DNA from 2 places in the Acidovorax sp. GW821-FHT11A03 genome. Region 2 is predicted to be linked to the other one. Evidence: predicted binding sites of a transcription regulator. Region 2 holds the regulator's gene; the other holds the start of a gene.
What was found. The regulator sigma-54, encoded in region 2, starts transcription at its own class of promoters, with help from an activator protein. The targets are predictions, from matches to a motif close to TGGCANGNAANCTGCTTT.
Positions count from the first base shown of each region.

Region 1: AC1RVY_RS21705 (ammonium transporter) is a predicted target of sigma-54. The motif match lies at 1,667-1,684, and genes of this name have one in related genera.

Region 1 is NZ_JBXASG010000009.1:78,350-84,196, reverse strand. It holds gene AC1RVY_RS21715 (ABC transporter substrate-binding protein) at 1-228, opposite strand, end outside; gene AC1RVY_RS21710 (sulfite exporter TauE/SafE family protein) at 593-1,351, opposite strand; gene AC1RVY_RS21705 (ammonium transporter) at 1,717-3,063, shown strand; gene AC1RVY_RS21700 (hypothetical protein) at 3,237-3,569, shown strand; gene AC1RVY_RS21695 (antibiotic biosynthesis monooxygenase family protein) at 3,612-3,962, opposite strand; gene AC1RVY_RS21690 (GMC family oxidoreductase) at 3,983-5,662, opposite strand.
Region 2 is NZ_JBXASG010000008.1:28,562-34,408, forward strand. It holds gene argS (arginine--tRNA ligase) at 1-436, shown strand, start outside; gene AC1RVY_RS19855 (SPOR domain-containing protein) at 446-1,090, shown strand; gene AC1RVY_RS19860 (thiol:disulfide interchange protein DsbA/DsbL) at 1,170-1,826, shown strand; gene lptA (lipopolysaccharide transport periplasmic protein LptA) at 2,037-2,693, shown strand; gene lptB (LPS export ABC transporter ATP-binding protein) at 2,690-3,475, shown strand; gene AC1RVY_RS19875 (RNA polymerase factor sigma-54) at 3,648-5,237, shown strand; gene AC1RVY_RS19880 (acyl-CoA thioesterase) at 5,329-5,811, shown strand; gene AC1RVY_RS19885 (THUMP domain-containing class I SAM-dependent RNA methyltransferase) at 5,808-5,847, shown strand, end outside.

The DNA.
Region 1 (5,847 bases), on a different contig from region 2:
AGTCTTCCACTGGATCGCGAGGCCCATCTTCTTGGCCACCAGTTCGGCCGTCTCCACCTCGAAGCCGGTCAGCGTGGTGCCGTTGAAGAAATTGAACGGAGCGAACTGCCCCTCGGTCGCGATGAGGATCTTGCCGTCCTTCTTGACCTCGTCCAGCGTGCGGGCCTGGGCAGAAGCGAAAGCGGCGCAGAGCGCGAGGGCGGTGGCAACAGCCTTGAACAATTTCATGGGATGGGTCCTGTCGGGGGTATTTCAGGTACAAAAAATCCGGCATGCGGGTAGCAGGCCGGAGGCTGGTGGATCGGATGCACAGGCATCGCGAAACGCGAAGCCTGCCGTCATCAAGTAGTAACGATTATAAATATGCGAATTTTTTCCTTGGGCCTGCGGACAACCCTCAAAGCCCCGTTGTGTGCCAATTCACAACAGGTTTAGAGCGGCGTCCCCAACCGGACGCAGGGGCTGGGCCCGCGGTTGCAGTGCGCGGTCTGCACTACCGGCGCGCCCCAGCCCAGTGCCCCCGCGCAAGTGCCGCCCCGCCGCGCTGGGGGCGTCCCCCTCCAGGGGGCGGCGCCGAAGGCGACTCAGGGGGTTACCGAAGAAATGCGTCGTAGCCGGTCTTGAGGATCAGCGTGCTCACCACCACGATGAAGATGCCGCGCACAAAGCCCGTGCCGTGCTTGAGCGCCAGGTGCGTGCCCAGCAGGCTGCCCACCACGTTGGCCACCGCCAGCGTCACCGCGAAGTGCCACCACACGTGGCCCTTGGCCGCGAACAGTGCGATGGCGGCAAAGTTGGTCGCGCAGTTGAGCAGTTTGGCCGACGCCGATGCGTTGAGGAAGTCATACCCCAGCAGCCGCACGAACAAAAAGACGAAGAAGCTGCCGGTGCCGGGGCCGAAGAACCCGTCGTAGAAACCGATCAGCACGCCGATCAGGCTGGCGGCCACCACCTCCGTGCGGCCGCTGTAGCGCGGCGTGTGGTGCCGCCCCAGCTCCTTCTTGGCCAGGGTGTAGGCCAGCACACCCAGCAGCACCAGCGGCAGCAGCTTGCGCAGAAAGTCCGCCGACATCACCGTCACGGCCCACGCGCCGGCGAAAGATCCCGCGAACCCCGCGGCGGCCGCGGGCAGCATGGCGTGCCACCGCACCTGCACGCGCCGGCTGTACTGCCAGGTGGCCATGGCCGTGCCCCACACCGACGCGGCCTTGTTGGTGCCCAGCAGCGTGGCCGGCGGCGCCGCCGGAAAAGCCGCGAACAGCGCCGGCACCATCACCAGCCCCCCTCCGCCCACGATCGCGTCCACAAACCCTGCCAGCAGCGAGGCCAGGGTGATAAAAATCCATTCCATCGCTGGATTGTCGCACCCGGTGCGCTATCAATTCAGGAGTCATCGGTGCGCCCGTCGAGGCCGCACACGCTGCGAGCAGGCAAGAAAAAGGCGCTGGGATCGCCAGCGCCTGGAAAGGGTCTGCACCTCGTTGGGTGCTTTGAATATGTTTATTGGTAGAAAGTGTCTCCTCGGGCCCCTCGCTTGGCACACCGAAGCGCGCTCTCGAGTGCCGCAACTGTAACGGCCGCACCCCTGTGGTGCATTGGGGGTTTCCCGACCCCTTTCCGGGGCATGGGGCTGGGGCACCCCCTGCATCTCCCTGGCATTTTCTGCTGGCATGGCTCGTGCAACCTGCTTGTAACAATTTGCGATAAGGAGCCTTCATGCGGGGAACTGTGCACCGGATTGTGGCGTGGGTGGTCTTGACCTTGGGGCTGTGTGCGGCTGCGCTCGCGCAGGGCACGCCGCCGGACGCAGTGCCTGCGCCCGTGCGGCCCATGCTGGTGGCCCAGGACACGATCAGCGCTGCGCACACCGGCTGGATGATGACCTCGACCGCGCTGGTCCTGCTGATGACGCTGCCGGGCGTGGCGCTGTTCTATGCGGGCATGGTGCGCAAGAAGAACGTGCTCAACACCATGGCCAGCGTGGTGGCGGTGGCGGCGCTGGTCAGTCTGTGGTGGTTCGCGGCAGGCTACTCGCTGGCCTTCACGCCCGGCAGCCCGTGGCTGGGCGGGTGGGACCGGGCGGGCTTTGCCGGGCTGGACTTCGATCTCGCGGGCGGCAAGCTCGCGGTGAGCCATGTGGCGCCGCACATCCCCGAGTCGGTGTACGCGATGTTCCAGCTCACCTTCGCCATCATCACCGCCGCGCTGCTGGTGGGGGCGCTGGTCGAGCGCATGCGGTTTTCTGCGCTGCTCATCTTCACCAGCCTGTGGACCCTGGTGGTCTATGCGCCGGTGGCGCACTGGGTGTGGGAGCCCGGCGGCTGGCTCGCGAAGATGGGCGCGCTCGACTTTGCGGGCGGCTCGGTGGTGCACGTCAACGCGGGCGTCGCGGGGCTCGTCTGCGCGTGGTTCCTGGGGCGGCGCACGGGGTACGGGCGCGAGCCTTTCGAGCCCTACAACCTGGGGCTCACCATGGCGGGCGCCGGCATGCTGTGGGTGGGCTGGTTCGGCTTCAACGCGGGCTCGGCCGTGGCGGCCGATGGCCGGGCGGGCCTGGCCATGGCGGTCACGCACCTGGCCGCCGCCGCTGGTGCGCTGTCCTGGATGCTGGGCGAGTGGGTGGTGCGCGGGCGCCCTTCGCTGCTGGGGCTGTGCTCGGGTCTGGTCGCGGGGCTCGTGGCGATCACGCCCGCCGCAGGCTTCGTCACGCTGCGCTCGGCGGTGGTGATTGGCCTGGTGGCCGGGCTGGCATGCTACTGGGGCGCCACGGGGCTCAAGCGCCTGCTGCGTGCCGACGATTCGCTGGATGTGTTTGGCGTGCATGGCATTGGCGGCATCGTGGGCTCGCTGCTCACGGGGGTGCTGGCCAGCAAGACCGTGGGGGGCGTGCAGGGCAGCCTGCTCACCCAGGCCATCGGGGTGGGCGCCGTGATGGCCTACAGCCTGGTGGTGACGGCCGCGCTGCTGTGGATCATCAATTTTGCGATGGGCGTGCGCGTGGATGCGCAGAGCGAGCAGACCGGGCTCGACATCGCCCAGCACCGCGAACACCTGGGCGGCTGAATGAAGCCCGCTCTCCCGAGGCCCTGCGGGCCTTCCCCCGCTCTCGCACCGCCGCGCAATGCGGGCCGGGGGGCGCAGCCAGCGCGGCGGCCCGCGCCTGGGCCGCACCGGTTTCATTCGCCGCGGGTTGTGCGCAGCGCAATGGATGACTGAAATGCAGTAAGGAGCCGACCATGCCCGATTCCGACAAGCTCGCCATTGCCGCCCACCTGCATGTGCTGCTGCGCCGCAAGACGGGGCGCGTGACCGACACCGAGTGGATGGCGGCCAACGCCGAGTACGCGCTGGAGATCGTCCGGTTCGCGCGCCAGCGCGCGCAGGAGGACAACGCGCCCGAACTCACCGAATGGGCGGACCGCCTGGACCAGGCCATCCATGCCGCGCCACCGCCCGCCCCGCGCCGCCCCTTGCTGGATGTGGCCACCCAGGCGGTGCGCCAGCGCATGGCGCCGCCCCCGCCGGAGCCCGCGCCCGAGGTGCCCCGGTATGTCGGGGGAATCCGCTGACCGCGCCGCGGCCGTGGGGCCCGCGCGTGGGCGGGATCCATATCAGTGCGCTGCCGCGCCCTGCACGAACAGGCCCGCCGTGGGCAGCAGCCCGGCCAGCTTGTCGTCGCCATAGGTGCGCAGCACCTGCGCAATCACGACCTGGTAGCCGTTGAGCCACTGCGCTTGCGCCGCCTTGGCCTTCAGGTGGGCGGGGTGCTGCATCAATGCCTGCAGGGCCTCGAGCGACTGCCAGTAGTACACGTTGGACACCAGGCCCTTGCCCGTGTCCTCCCACGATTCCTCGCCCAGGTAGCCGTCGATGGAGCGGGCGGCGGTGGCAATCGCCTCGTCCAGGCGGTGGAAGGCGTCGTCGAACTGTTTGGTGGCGAAGATGAAGGTGGAGGAGTACATGGGCGCGATGGTACCCACGCCTATGCCGTGCGCCGCGCCTGGATGATCCACTCCGCCGCCTTCTCGGCCAGCATCAGGGTGGGCGAGTTGGTGTTACCGCTGGTGATGGTGGGCATGGCCCCCGCATCCACCACCCGCAGGCCCGCAATGCCGCGCACGCGCAGTTGCGAGTCCAGCACGGCCATCGGGTCATCATCCCGCCCCATCTTCGTCGTGCCCACGGGGTGGAAGATGGTGGTGGCGATGTCGCCGGCCAGGCGCGCCAGGTCCTCGTCGCTCTCGAACTGCACGCCGGGCTTCCATTCCTCGGGCCGGTACTTGGCCAGCGCGGGCTGGGCCACGATGCGGCGCGTGACGCGCAGGCTGTCGGCCGCCACCTGGCGGTCTTCGGCGGTGCTCAGGTAGTTGGGCGCGATGGCCGGTGCGGCCTTGAAGTCGGCGTTCTTGATGTTCACCGTGCCCCGGCTCGTGGGGTTGAGGTTGCACACGCTGGCCGTGAAGGCCGGAAAGCTGTGCAGCGGCTCGCCAAACGCGTCGAGCGACAGCGGCTGCACGTGGTACTCGATGTTCGGCCAGGGCTGGTCGGCGCTGCTGCGCGTGAAGGCGCCCAGCTGCGAGGGCGCCATGCTCATGGGACCGCTGCGCTTGGTCGCGTATTCGAGCCCGATCTTGGCCTTGCCCCAGAGCGAGCTGGCCATGGTGTTGAGCGTGGGCACGCCGCCCACCTTGAACACCGCGCGGATCTGCAGATGGTCCTGCAGGTTGGCGCCCACGCCGGGCAGGTCGTGCACCACGTCGATGCCGTGCTGGCGCAGCAGCGCGGAGGGGCCGATGCCCGAGAGCTGCAGCAGCTGCGGCGAGTTGACGGCACCGGCGCTCAGGATGACCTCGCCCGTGGCGCGGGCCGTGACCATCTCATGCCCGTCCCACACCTGCACGCCCGTGCAGCGCTTGCTGCCGTCGGGCTGCGTCTCGATGAGGAGCTTGGCGGCCTGCGCGCTGGTCCACATCTCGAAGTTGGGGCGGCCGTAGCAGGTGGGCCGCAGGAAGGCCTTGGCGGTGTTCCAGCGCCAGCCGCTTTTCTGGTTGACCTCGAAGTAGCCCACGCCCTCGTTGCTGCCGCCGTTGAAATCGTCGGTGGCGGGGATGCCGGCCTGCTGCGCGGCCTGGGCGAAGGCGTCCAGCACGTCCCAGCGCAGGCGCTGCTTTTCCACGCGCCATTCGCCGGAGCTGCCCGTGGCCTTGTTGCCGTGCAGGCGCTTGAAATTTTCATTCACGCCATCGGGCTGGTCCAGGCGCCAGTGGTCCTCGTGGCGGCGGAAGTAGGGCAGGGCGTTCTCCCATCGCCAGCTGGCGTCGCCCGTCAGCTCGGCCCACTGGTCGTAGTCGCGCGCCTGGCCGCGCATGTAGATCATGCCGTTGATGCTGCTGCAGCCGCCCAGCGTCTTGCCGCGCGGGTAGCGCAGGGTGCGGCCGTTCAGGCCCGCGTCGGGCTCGGTGTTGTAGAGCCAGTCGGTGCGCGGGTTGCCGATGCAGTAGAGATAGCCGACGGGGATATGGATCCAGTGGTAGTCGTCCTTGCGGCCTGCTTCGATCAGCAGCACGCGGTGGCGGCCGTCGGCGCTCAGGCGGTTGCACAGCAGGGCGCCGGCGGTGCCTCCGCCGATGATGATGGTGTCAAACGTGGTGTGGTCGCTCATGGGCAGGCGGTGCGGTGCAAGGGTTGGGACGGAGGGCCATTGTGCGGATGGCACCACGCGTGTCGAGAGGGTCAGTGCCTATTGCTACTAAATATGTAGCTTGAAGTGCTTGATGCCAAAGCGCTGGAGGCCTGTTTGATATTAATTTCACGCGGCCCCGGCCGGCCTGTGCTTGGCGGCCCGTG
Region 2 (5,847 bases):
CGACACCGAGTACACCTTCGACGTGGACCTGGCCGTGGCGCAGAACAACGACAACCCGGTGTACTACGTGCAGTACGCCCACGCGCGCATCCAGTCGGTGCTGCGCGGCTGGGCCGAGCAGGGCGGCGGCGATGTGGCCTCGCTCCAGGGCGCGGACCTGTCGGCGCTCGAAGGCCCGCAGGCCCAGGCGCTGATGCTGCAGCTGGCCAAGTACCCCGAGATGCTCACCGCCGCCGCCGACGGCGAGGCGCCGCACGACGTGACCTTCTACCTGCGCGACCTGGCCGCCAGCTACCACAGCTACTACGACGCCGAGCGCATCCTGGTGGACGATGAAACCGTCAAGCGGGCCCGGCTGGCCCTCGTCGCCGCCACCGCGCAGGTATTGCACAATGGCCTGGCCGTGCTGGGCGTGTCGGCTCCGGCCAGAATGTAAGCAGTCACTATGAAGAAACAACAGACGGGTGGGACCATCATCGGCTTCATCGTCGGGGTCATCGTGGGCCTGGGGGCCGCACTGGCGGTGGCCGTGTACGTGACCAAGGTGCCGGTGCCTTTCCTCAACAAGGGCAACGGGCGGGGCGTGGACATGGATGCCGCCGAATCCCAGAAGAACAAGAACTGGGACCCGAACTCTCCGCTGTACGGCAAGAACCCCGCGCGTCCCCCCGCGCCGGCGGTGGCGGCGGCTTCCGCGCCCGCCTCCGTGGCGGCGCCCGAGGTGCGGGCGGCCGCCTCCGCGCCCAAGCCGGTTGCCAGCAAGCCCGAGGCGGCCAAGGCCGAAAGCAAGCCCGGCGCCGACCCGCTGGGCGATCTGGCCGTCGCCAAGGCCGCCGCCAAGGGCAACCTGGACCCGTTCGACTACTTCGTGCAGGCCGGGGCATTCCGTACCCAGGCCGATGCGGATGCCCAGCGCGCCAAGCTGGCCATGCTGGGCTGGGAGGCCCGGGTGAGCGAGCGCGAGCAAAATGGGCGGGCCGTGTTCCGCGTGCGCGTGGGCCCGTTCACCAAGCGCGATGATGCCGAGCAGCTCAAGGAAAAGCTCGACGGCGCCGGGGTGGAATCGGCCCTGGTGCGGGTGCAGCGCTGAACTGCCGCGCAGCGGGAGCTGAACTTTTTGCGGGGGCATGGCTCACATCCCCCAGACCAGAACCAGGAGAGTCTTTGCCATGAAACGCCGTGAGTTTTCTTTGTCCGCCGCCTCGGCGGTTGCCGCTTCCGCCCTGACGCTGCCAGTGGCCACCCCCGCGCTGGCCCAGGCCCGCCAGTTCAAGGAGGGCAAGGACTTCAAGCGGCTGGACAAGCCCGTGGCGCCCGATGCGCCCGCCGGCAAGGTCGATGTGATCGAATTCTTCTGGTACAGCTGCCCTCACTGCCACGCCTTCGAGCCCACGCTCGACGCATGGGTGAAGAGCGCCCCCAAGGACATGAGCATCCGCCGCATGCCCGTGGCCTTCAATGCCAGCTTCGTGCCGCAGCAAAAGCTCTACTACACGCTCGAAGGCATGGGCAAGCTCGACGCGCTGCACGCCAAGGTGTTCCGCGCCATCCATGTGGAAAAGCAGAAGCTGGCCAAGGACGACGAAATCCTGGCCTGGGTGACCCAGCAGGGGGTCGATGCCGCCAAGTTCAAGGAGGTCTACGGCTCCTTCACCGTGTCCAACCAGGTGCGCCGTGCGTCGCAACTGCAGGACGCGTATGGCGTGGAAGGCGTGCCTTCCATGGGCGTGGCCGGCAAGTACTACACCGATGGCACCATGGCCGGCAACATGCAGAACGTGCTGCAGGTGGTGGAGCACCTGGCCGCCACGGCGAAAAAGGGGTGACGCCTCCTTGAAGGAAGCGTGGCCCTCGTGAGCCGCCTTCCTGCCCAGGGGAACGCACCCGGCGGCCCGGCAGCGCCGGCTCCACGGGTGCAGGCGGCGGCTTCCAAGCGCCGACGGCCTCGGATGCCCCAAGAAGAAGCCCGCGGATGCGGGCTTTTTTCATGGCGCGCGCCGTGGGGTGGCTACAATGACCTGCAAGATTCGTGCCCTATGAACTACCGCATCCTCCCCCACCTCCTGCTTGTCGCCCTGGCCTGCCATCTGGGCGCGGCGCACGCCGAAAAGGCCGACCGCGCCAAGCCCATGAACATCGAGGCCGACGCCTTGCGACACGATGAGCTCAAGCAGACCAGCGTGTTCTCGGGCCGCGTGGTCATGACCAAGGGCTCCATCGTGCTGCGCGGCGCGCGGCTGGACGTGCGCCAGGACGCCGACGGCTACCAGTACGGCGTGGTCACGGCCGAGGCGGGCAAGCGGGCCTTCTTCCGCCAGAAGCGCGATACCGTGGCCGGCGCGCCGGACGAGTTCATCGAAGGCGAGAGCGAAGTCATCGAGTACGACGGCAAGGCCGACAACGTGCGCTTCATCACCCGCGCCGAACTGCGCCGCTACCGCGGGGCGGTCCTCAGCGACGAGATCACCGGCGCCGTGATCGTCTACAACAACCTCACCGATGTGTTCACCGTGGACGGCAAGCGCACCCCCGCGACCAATGCGGCGGGCGATGCGCCCGCGCCCGGCAGCCGGGTGCGGGCGGTGCTCGCGCCCAAGGACCCGCCCGCCGGTACCGCCGCGCCGGAGGCCGCGCCCCCGGCATCGGCGCCGGTGCTGCGCCCCAGCAACAGCCTTGGCGGCGGCTCCAAGTGAGCGCGCAGCCCGTCAGCCCCGGTCCTGACACCCAGGCGGGCAGCCGCCTGGAGGTGCAGCACCTGGCCAAGTCGTATGGCAGCCGCAAGGTCGTCAAGGATGTGTCGCTGGTCGTGCAAAAGGGCGAGGTCGTCGGGCTGCTCGGCCCCAACGGCGCGGGCAAGACCACCTCGTTCTACATGATCGTGGGCCTGGTGCGCAGCGACGCGGGCGACATCCGCATCGACGGCCATTCGGTGGCCCACATGCCCATCCACCGCCGCTCGCGGCTGGGGCTGTCCTACCTGCCGCAGGAAGCCTCCATCTTCCGCAAGCTCACGGTCGAAGAGAACGTGCGCGCGGTGCTGGAGCTGCAGCGCGCGGACGACGACGGCAAGCCGCTGTCGCGCGAGGCCATCGAAGAGCGTCTCACGGCCTTGCTGCAGGAGCTGCGCGTGGACCATCTGCGGGCCTCGCCCGCCATGGCCCTGTCGGGCGGCGAGCGCCGCCGCGTCGAGATCGCCCGCGCGCTGGCCACGCAGCCGCGCTTCATCCTGCTGGACGAGCCCTTTGCGGGCATCGACCCCATCGCCGTGATCGAGATACAGCGCATCATCGGCTTCCTCAAGGCGCGCGGCATCGGCGTGCTCATCACCGACCACAACGTGCGCGAGACGCTGGGCATCTGCGACCACGCCTTCATCATCAGCGATGGCCAGGTGCTGGCCCAGGGCACGCCGTCCGAGATCGTGGACAACGCCGAAGTGCGCCGGGTGTACCTGGGCGAACATTTCCGCATGTAGACATGGCCTCCACGCTTGTCATTTCGTGTACTGCGCTGCCCCCCGAGGGGGCCTTCGCGCCTTGGGGCGGCCCGGCGGCGCGGTACGGTACCCCCACGCTCCCCGCTGCGCGTGGTTCGCTGCCCCCCGAGGGGGCCTTCGCGCCTTGGGGCGGCCCGGCGGCGCTCAATCAATGAAACCTGGACTCTCGCTGCGTGTCTCGCAGCATCTTGCATTGACCCCCCAGCTTCAGCAGTCCATCCGGCTGCTGCAGTTGTCCACGCTGGAACTCTCGCAGGAAGTCGAGCAGATGCTCGACGAAAACCCGTTCCTCGAACGCAACGCCGACGAGGCGCCGCGCGAGGAGTTTGGCCTGGAAGCCGCCGATACGCCGGCCCAGGCCGACGACTACAGCGCGGATGATGCTATTTTTTCAGGAGCTACCAGCGCAAGCAGTACCAGCGCTGAGGCTCAAAATGATGCTGAAACACCGAGCGCGGGCGCCGACGAGCCCGACTGGAGCGGCGACGGCACGGTGGAGATGGCGCCCAACGACGCCGAGTGGGGCGGCGACGCCCCCGCCCGCAACCGCAACGACGCCGAAGGCGACGAGGCCGACGCCACCGAGCTGGCCCGCACGCACGAATCGCTGACCGCCTTTTTGCACCGACAGGCGCTGGCGCTGCGCCTGTCCGAGATCGACCGCGCCGCGCTGCGCTTCCTGATCGAATCGCTCAACGACGACGGCTACCTGGAGGATCCGCTCGAAGAGCTGGCCATCAGCCTGGCCGGGCCCGACGACCTGGAGCAGATCGAGGAGCTGGTGCACCGCTTCACCGTGGCACAGCGGCTGCTGCAGAGCCTGGAGCCCGTGGGCGTGGGCGCGCGCGGCCTGGCCGAGTGCCTGACGCTGCAGCTCAAGGCGCTGGCCGCCGACGAGGACAGCGACATCGACCCCGACACCGTGCAGACCGCGCTGCGCGTGTGCCAGCAGCCGCTGGAGATGCTGGCGCGGCGCGACGTGCGCCGCCTCACGCAGGCCTGCGGCGACAGCGAGGAGCGCACCCGCGCCGCCATGGCGCTGATCGCCCGGCTGGAGCCGCGCCCGGGGCGCCGCTTCGCCGACGTGGAGCGCAACATCATCATCCCCGACGTGATCGTGCGCAAGGCCGGGCGCGCCAATGGCCGCGACGGGCAGCACAACTTCATCGTGCAGCTCAACCCCGACGTGATGCCGCGCCTGCGCGTGCACGACATCTATGCCGGCGCCCTGCGCGGCCACAAGGGCGGCGAGGGCCACCAGGGCATGCAGCAGCGCCTGCAGGAGGCGCGCTGGTTCATCAAGAACATCCAGCAGCGCTTCGACACCATCCTGCGCGTCTCGCGCGCCATCGTGGAGCGGCAGAAGAACTTCTTCACCCACGGCGAACTCGCGATGCGCCCGCTGGTGCTGCGCGACATCGCCGACGAGCTGGGCCTGCACGAGTCCACCATCAGCCGCGTGACCACGGCCAAGTACATGGCCACGCCCATCGGCACCTACGAGCTCAAGTACTTCTTCGGCTCGGGCCTGGGCACCGAGACCGGCGGCAATGCGTCGAGCACCGCCGTGCGTGCCCTCATCAAGCAATTCGTGGCCGCCGAGAGCCCGACCAAGCCGCTGTCCGACAGCCAGATCGCCGAGATGCTCAAGGAGCAGGGCATCGAGTGCGCGCGCCGCACCGTCGCCAAGTACCGCGAGGCGCTCAAGATCGCGCCGGCGAATCTGCGCAAGGCGCTGTAGGCGCCGTGCGGGCGTGTGCGCGGCGCATGCGCCTGGTGGCCCGTTTTTCCGCTCCGTTGCCGTCTTTCCCCCTTACTTCGCCACCCCGTCCATGGCCCGCATCGTCTTCGACCTTCCCGCGCACTTCGGTTTCGCCACCGAAATGCAGATCTACATCAGCCACGTCAACCAGGGCGGGCACCTGGACAACGCGCAGCTGCTGAGCCTCGTGTCCGAGGCCCGGGTGCGGTTTTTCCAGTCACTCGGCTACCCCGAGGCCGACGTGGGCGGGCTGTCCATCGTGGTCGGAGACATCGTGGCGCAGTACAAGTCCGAGGGGTTCCACGGCGAGACCATGCGCGTGGAGATGGCGCCTGCGGACTTCAACCGCTATGGGTTCGACCTTGTCTTTTGCATGACCGAGAAGACCTCGGGCCGAGAGGTGGCGCGCGGCAAGATCGGCATCGTTTTCATCGGCAAGGCCGACCGCAAGGTGGCGCCGATCCCGGACTCCATCCGCCAGTTGCTGCTGGCCCGTGCCGGCGCGCCGGATTCACACGCACTTTCCGAGCGCGTATCCTCACCATCGTCATGAATCAACTCCAACTTTTTCTCCCTTGCGCCGCCGGTG